3 regions of the Corynebacterium yudongzhengii genome follow, and region 3 is predicted to be linked to each of the others. Evidence: riboswitches for the same ligand, from Rfam matches in the RefSeq annotation. Region 3 holds a riboswitch; each other region holds the start of a gene.

Region 1 (2,261 bases), 340 kb from region 3:
GGACCACGTATCTTCGCTTGTCGCGTCGTCTCTTTTCACTGGCCCTCACCCCGCATCGCCGCAAGATATGGGATTTGTCGCCACGCGTTTGCTCCCCGGTTTGTATGGGGCTGCGAAGCACATGGGGAGCTATGCTGGAAACGTCTCGGAAGTGGCGGCGTTCTTGGCTAGTTAATCCAGCAAGGGGCGTGAAAGGCGGCCAAAACCCACCATCCTCTAGGCCGCCTAATCCTTCACCAACCCGCCGTCGACAACTAAGTTTTGGCCGGTGACCGCCCGCGCCCACGGGGAGGCGAAGAACAAGATAGCGTCAGCGAATTCTTCCGGGGTGGTCACCGACTGTAGTGGGGTGGTCTCCGCGATCGCGTCGAAGACCGCCTCCGGCGTCGCGGCGCTAGCGTCCGTGGTGCGCAAGAGCCCGCCGCTGACCATGTTCACGGTGATGCCCTTGGGGCCCAGGTCGGCGGCGAAGGTGCGGGTCAGAGACAGCAGAGCCGCCTTCGCGGCGGTGTAGTCGTGGTAGGGGACCACTGGGTTTTGGAACAGGTTCGTGCCCACGTTGATCACGCGCCCCCACTCGGCTCGCTCGAAGCCCGGTAGTGCCGCCTGCGTGGTATTCAGCGCGCCCTGCACGGCGCTGGCGAACTGCGCCTGGAAGTTCTCGTAGCTGATGTCTTCCGCCTTGGGGCGGGCGTCGCCGTTGAAGGAGAAGTCCGTCAGGGCGTTGTTCACCACGGTGGTTATGGGTGCCCCGAAGACTGACTCGGCGGTTGCGAAGAGTTCTTCGATTTCTTGGCGTTCGCGTACGTCGGCACGTACCGCGCAGGCGCGCTCGCCGTGTGAGGCGGCAATGTCCTTGGCGGCCTCGGCGCTGGTGAAATAGTTGATCACCACGCGGGCGCCCTCTTTCAAAAAAGCCTCGGTGATTGAGCGGCCTAAGCCGCGGGCGCCGCCGGTGACGAGGACGATCTGGTCGGAAAGTGCTGTGCTTTTAGTGCTCTCAGTACTCACAATGCTCCTTGCTGGGAAAGGCCAGCGAAAAGAGTGAGCTCGATGAGACCAGTCCCTTCGCCGGCGTGATCCGGATCAGGTTCTAAGGGTCACCACATCTGCCTTGAGGCACTAGCGGTATCTCAGCCCCTTGGCTTGGGGCACCCCTCGGTATGTTTCCCGACGCTAACAGAAACCCAGCGTTAGAGCACCAAAAGATCCTGTGAGGTGGCCTTGACGTCGTTGAGTTTGTCGCGGTTGCGATCCAGCCGGTTCCACTGCTCCTGCGGGATGGAGCGGCGGGCTTCCTTCACGATGTCCTGATCGGGCGTGCCCCATGCAATCGGCATGGGGGTGATTTGCTGCCAGTGGTCGCGATCGTGGGTGGTGCGCCGGCCGAGGACCGCGGCAGAAGGGATCTTCATGCCGATCTTCGGCGTCTTGATCCCAGGTACGGCCGTGACCGTGCGCAGCGCGAGACCCCAGCGCGGCGGCAGGGAAGGATCGACGTTCGTGTTCACCAGTGCCATGAGCACGAAGTCACGCTCGTTGACCTCCGCGATCACCGAGGGCACGAGTGGGTAGCGGTCGTATAGGGGCTGGATCTTGTTGTACTTGCGCGCCACGGTGATGCCGACGATCGCGAACACGATGCCCATCGCGATCGCGACGATGAGGATCATCAACGCCCACACCGCCTGATCGGCAATAAAGAAGTAGAACAGCAGCGCCAGGATGATCACGATGGCCCCGAGCAGGATGCCGCCGGCGCGTACCCGGCGGGTGTCGCGGATCATCTCGTTGTGCTTGCGTGCGAACGGTTCGTCGACCTCGAACTTGAAGACCTTCACCCGTCCAACGATACCGAATCGACAATCCGGTAAGCATACCCCTGTTCGGCGAGGAAGCGCTGCCGGTTGAGGGCGTATTCGGCATCGAGCGAGTCCCGGCTGACCACGGTGTAGAAGTGCGCCTCCGCCCCGGAGGACTTCGGTCGGAGCAGTCGCCCCAGCCGCTGGGCCTCCTCCTGCCGGGAGCCGAACGTGCCGGAGACCTGGATGGCGACGGCCGCCGCGGGCAGGTCGATGGAGAAGTTCGCCACCTTGGAGACCACCAGCACCGAGACCTCCCCGGCCCGGAAGGCCGCGAACGCCTCTTCGCGTTTGGCATTCGTGGTGTGGCCGTCGATGAGCGGGGCGTCGATACGCTCGGCGATGGCCTCCAGCTGCTCGATATAGGCGCCGATGATCAGCGTCGGCTGGCCGCGGTGC
Region 2 (2,261 bases), 1.2 Mb from region 3:
TAAACCTAGCAAGCGCTACCGATAGCCACAAGAGGGGTGCGCAAGCCTTTTTAATCGTGTTTGTACTGGAGCTTTATTCTATGCCATGGCATAAAACAGAAGCCCCAGGATACGGGGATCCCCCTCTTGTCAGCGTTCAAGTGTTCGATAGCATTGACTGGCCCTGAAGTGTCAGATGCGGTTTGTTGGTAGCGCTTCTCCGGCAAGACGGCAGCGGAGGTTTCCGGGCATTTGGCAAAAGCCATCCGCCCCCGGTTGCCGCGACCCTGGTATGCAGCGCTATCGCTGGTCGAAAACAGGGCCATAGAAAGGACTACTGGTTTCGAGCGCGCGTGACACAAACACTTGGGCACTCATGTAGCGAATCAAGTTTGGTAACCCCTTCGGCTAGCAGGCCACCAGAAACCCGCACCCCACAAACAAAAGACCGCCTCGCGCAAGGCTGGGGTCTTCACAACCCAAGCCCCGCAGAGGCGGTCTTTTTCTGGGATTTCGCTCGAGCCGACTCTTTACAGAACCGACCCAGATACAGGCTTAGCGACGCTCCTTGATGCGAGCGGCCTTGCCGCGGCGATCGCGCATGTAGTACAGCTTCGCGCGGCGGACCTGGCCGCGGCGGGAAACCTCGATGCGCTCGATGTTCGGAGAGTGGACCGGGAAGGTACGCTCGACGGCGATGCCGAAGGAGACCTTGCGGACGGTGAAGGTCTCGCTGACGCCGGAGCCCTGACGACGCAGAACGAAGCCGCGGAACATCTGGGTACGCTCGGTGGAACCCTCGATGACCTTGACGTGCACGTCAAGGGTGTCACCCGGGCGGAAGTCCGGGATGTCGTCGCGCAGGGATTCTGCGTTGATCTTGTCAATGATGTTGGTCATGCCAGGCATTTCCTTTTCAGTTTGGGACAGAGGACCCTGGCGGCTTTTCCCCAAAGGAGGCGCTCGGCCGGTTCGTATCCGTATGCAGGTTCACATTCACCGCGTACGCCATGCACGCAGCAGACCCGCATATTTTGTCATGCCTGCAGTCAGTAACCAAATCCCCTCCCCTAATTCTTAACCTCCATTGTCCAGGCCACTTCACACCACCTACATTGGACTCATAAACCCCACGGGCGCCCGCGGTAACGGGCTGAGATCGCGCTAATACCGCGCGAGCACCGTTCGAACCTGATACGGCTCGCACCGACGAAGGAAGAGAGGCTTCAACGCCATGTGTTCTGCGGCTAAGCGTGCCCCGAGGCACAAGCTCGATCTACGCTGTTATCTCATCACCGCTTCCGGGACTTTCGACGAGGTCATCGCCACCGCCACGCAGGCCGCCCGCGGAGGCGCCGGCATCATTCAGGTGCGCAGCAAACCCATCTCCGCCCGCGATCTCTTCGAGCTCTCGCGCCGGCTGTCGCGCGCCGTGTACGAGGCGAATCCCGCCACCCACGTGGTGATCGACGATCGTGCCGACGTCGCCGCCGCCCTCATGCGCGCCGGCGAGAACGTCCACGGCGTTCACGTCGGCCAGGATGATCTCCCGGCCACCGCGGTGCGCGAGTTCCTCGGCCCCGACGCGATCATCGGCCTGACCACGGGCACCCTCGAGCTGGTGCGCGCGGTCGAGCAGGTCTTGGACATCGTCGATTACATCGGCTGCGGCCCCTTCCGTGCCACCCCGACGAAGGATTCCGGGCGCGCCCCGATCGGGTTGAAGGGCTATCCGGCGCTTGTCGACGCCTCCCCGGTCCCCCTCGTCGCCATCGGCGATGTCACCGCCGCCGACGCCCCGGCACTGGCCGCCGCGGGCGTCGACGGTGTCGCCGTAGTCCGCGGCTTCGCCCACAGCGACGACCCCGCCGCCTACGCCCGCGAGATCCTGGAGGCGTTCTAATGCGCGTCACCGTCATCGGCGCCGGCATCATCGGCTTAAGCACCGCCTTCGAGCTCACCGAACGCGGCGACGAGGTCCGCCTCATTGACCCCGCGCCCGCGCGTTCCGCGACGTACCACGCCGGCGGCATGCTCGCCCCCGCCGCGGAGGTCCAATACCGCCAGGAGCCACTGTTTCCGCTGATGCTGGATTCGGCGGCGAAGTACCCCTCCCTCATCGAGCGCGTCACGAGCGTTACCGACCTGCCCACCGGCTATCGCACGGAAGGCACCCTGGTCATCGCCGGGGACCACGCGGATGCCCGCCACCTGCGCGATCTTTCCGAATACCAGCACGTCCACGGTATGAAGGTGGAGCGGTTGAGCCGTCGAGAAGCACG
Region 3 (2,261 bases):
CGGCGATCTCGACGCGGTCGTTGACGAGCACCGGCACCCCGTGCGGGCGCGCCACCTTCTCGACGGCGCGGGCGAGGTGGGCGAAGGTGTCGTCGTCAAGCTCTTTGTCGCGCACCTGCACCATGCTCACCCCGCCGGCGATCGCCTCGGCGACGACCGCGGGCACCCGCTCATAGCCGCCGGGCAGGCGGGAGTCGGTGACCAGGTAGAGGCGGTAATCGAGGTCCATCGTCAGTCCTCGGTGATGCGGCACGCCACCCCGGCCGCGGGCAGGCGATAAAGCTCGTCCAGCCAGAACTGCCGGAAGGTGCCGGGGCCGTCGGCGCGGTGGGCGGCGCGCTGGGCGGCGGTGGCGAAGGCGACGTGCGCGGCCACGGTGGCGTCGTGGGCGCTGTCCGCGGCGGCCACGAAGGCGGCGACGACCGCCCCGAGCGCGCAGCCGGTGCCGATGGTGACGGCCATGAGGGGATCGCCGCCGTCGATACGCGTGACGCGCCCAGGAGACACCACGACGTCCGTGGCCCCAGAGACCGCCACCACTGCCCCGCAATACTCGGCGAGCTCGCGCGCGGCGGTGAGAGCGGAATCGACGCTGTCGGTGGCATCCACGCCCCGGCCGCCCTCGTGCGTGGAACCGGTGACCGCGGCGTGCAGGTGCAGGATTTCGGAGGGGTTGGCGCGGATGACGGTCGGCCGCTTCTCGACGACCCGCCGCGCGAACTCCGTGCGCACACTCAAACCACCGACGGCCACGGGGTCCAGCACGGTGACCTTGTGGTGGCGCCGGGCGGTATCCAGGGCGTTGTCCATGGCCTTGAGCTGGTCGAGGTGCGGGTTGCCGACGTTGACAAGCACCGCATCCGCCACTTCGGCGAACTCGGCGGCCTCCACGGGGTGGCTGACCATCGCGGGCGCAGCCCCGACGGCCAGAAGGACATTCGCAGTGACCTCTTGGACCACCGAATTCGTAAGACAGTGCACGAGCGGCGCCTGCTCCCGCAGCGCCTCGTGTGCCTGGGTATAGCTATCGTGCGTCAAGCTTTCACATCCCTTCGCTAGTGCTAACTAGTGCAGGTTCCTCGGGTGTGATCTCAGCCCCGCCTTCTGCCGGGCACCCCGTGTGTATGCCTCGATGCTAACAGAGCGTGCTAGCTCTGAGTGCGGCGCTGGCGCGCGAACTCGCTTAAGACCACCCCGGCGGCGACCGAGGCGTTGAGAGATTCCACCCAGTCGGTGGTGGGCACGGACATGATGACGTCGCAGTTTTCGCGCACCAGCCGCGAAATGCCCTTGCCCTCCGAACCGACGACGATCACCACCGGGTCGGTGGCGTTGTCGTAGGTATCGAGGGTGTGCTCTCCCCCGGCGTCCAGACCGACGACCTGGTAGCCGTTCTTCTGGAAGGTCTGCACGGTGCGCGTGAGGTTCGTCGCCCGCGCCACCGGCAGGCGCGCCGCCGTGCCGGCGGAGGTGCGCCAGGCGACGGCCGTCACCGACGCAGAGCGGCGCTCCGGGATGATCACGCCATGCCCGCCGAACGCTGCCGTCGAGCGGATCACCGCGCCGAGGTTGCGCGGGTCGGTGATGTTATCGAGGATGACGAACATGCCCGGCTCCGGACGATCGGCGGCTTCGGCGATAAGCGTATTGACGTCCGCGTACTTGTACGGCGGGATCTCCAGGCCCACGCCCTGATGCAGGGAGTTACCGGTCATGAGGTCCATCTCGTGGCGGGGGACCTCGCGGGTGACGATGCCGCGCGAATTCGCGATTTGGACGGCCTGGGTGAGGCGATCGTCGTTACCCGTGCCCTGCGCCACGATGAGTGCGTTGGCCGGGACCTTCGCCATCAGGCACTCGAGCACCGGGTTGCGGCCGACGACGAACTCGTTGCCCTGGCGCTCGTGCCGGCCTGAATCCCGACGCTTACGCTCCATCTTCTTCTTGTACTTCGCGTGATAGACGCGGTCCTCGGCCTTCGGGGTCGCGCCCTTACCGCGGAGGCTGCGTCGGCCCTTGCCGCCTGAACCCTTCGTCGGGCCTTTCTTGTTGCTCTTGCGGATGTTGCGGCGCCGGTCATTGCCTGCCATAGAAAACAGCTCCTTAGTCCTTGAGCGACCACTCGGGGCCGTCGGCGGTATCAGTGACCTCGATGCCAGCGGCGGCGAGGCGGTCGCGCACCTCGTCGGCGGTGGCGAAGTCCTTATCCTTGCGGGCCTGGCTGCGCCGGGCAAGTTCCGCGGTCACCAGCTTATCGAGCG

The links. Region 3 has a riboswitch for thiamine pyrophosphate ahead of thiM (hydroxyethylthiazole kinase). Riboswitches for the same ligand answer to the same signal wherever they lie in the genome.
Region 1: it holds a riboswitch for thiamine pyrophosphate, as region 3 does, so the genes downstream of both, C3B44_RS08365 (3-oxoacyl-ACP reductase) here and thiM (hydroxyethylthiazole kinase) in region 3, are expected to answer to the same signal.
Region 2: it holds a riboswitch for thiamine pyrophosphate, as region 3 does, so the genes downstream of both, C3B44_RS04280 (thiamine phosphate synthase) here and thiM (hydroxyethylthiazole kinase) in region 3, are expected to answer to the same signal.

What each region holds. Positions count from the first base shown of each region.
Region 1 covers NZ_CP026947.1:1,794,114-1,796,374, reverse strand. The annotation lists gene C3B44_RS08365 (3-oxoacyl-ACP reductase) at 226-1,011, opposite strand; TPP riboswitch at 1,046-1,169, opposite strand; gene C3B44_RS08360 (DUF3239 domain-containing protein) at 1,194-1,841, opposite strand; gene C3B44_RS08355 (DNA repair helicase XPB) at 1,838-2,261, opposite strand, start outside.
Region 2 covers NZ_CP026947.1:931,873-934,133, reverse strand. The annotation lists gene rplS (50S ribosomal protein L19) at 535-879, opposite strand; TPP riboswitch at 1,102-1,215, shown strand; gene C3B44_RS04280 (thiamine phosphate synthase) at 1,214-1,882, shown strand; gene thiO (glycine oxidase ThiO) at 1,882-2,261, shown strand, end outside.
Region 3 covers NZ_CP026947.1:2,134,441-2,136,701, forward strand. The annotation lists gene thiE (thiamine phosphate synthase) at 1-229, opposite strand, end outside; gene thiM (hydroxyethylthiazole kinase) at 232-1,038, opposite strand; TPP riboswitch at 1,031-1,129, opposite strand; gene rlmB (23S rRNA (guanosine(2251)-2'-O)-methyltransferase RlmB) at 1,149-2,090, opposite strand; gene cysS (cysteine--tRNA ligase) at 2,104-2,261, opposite strand, start outside.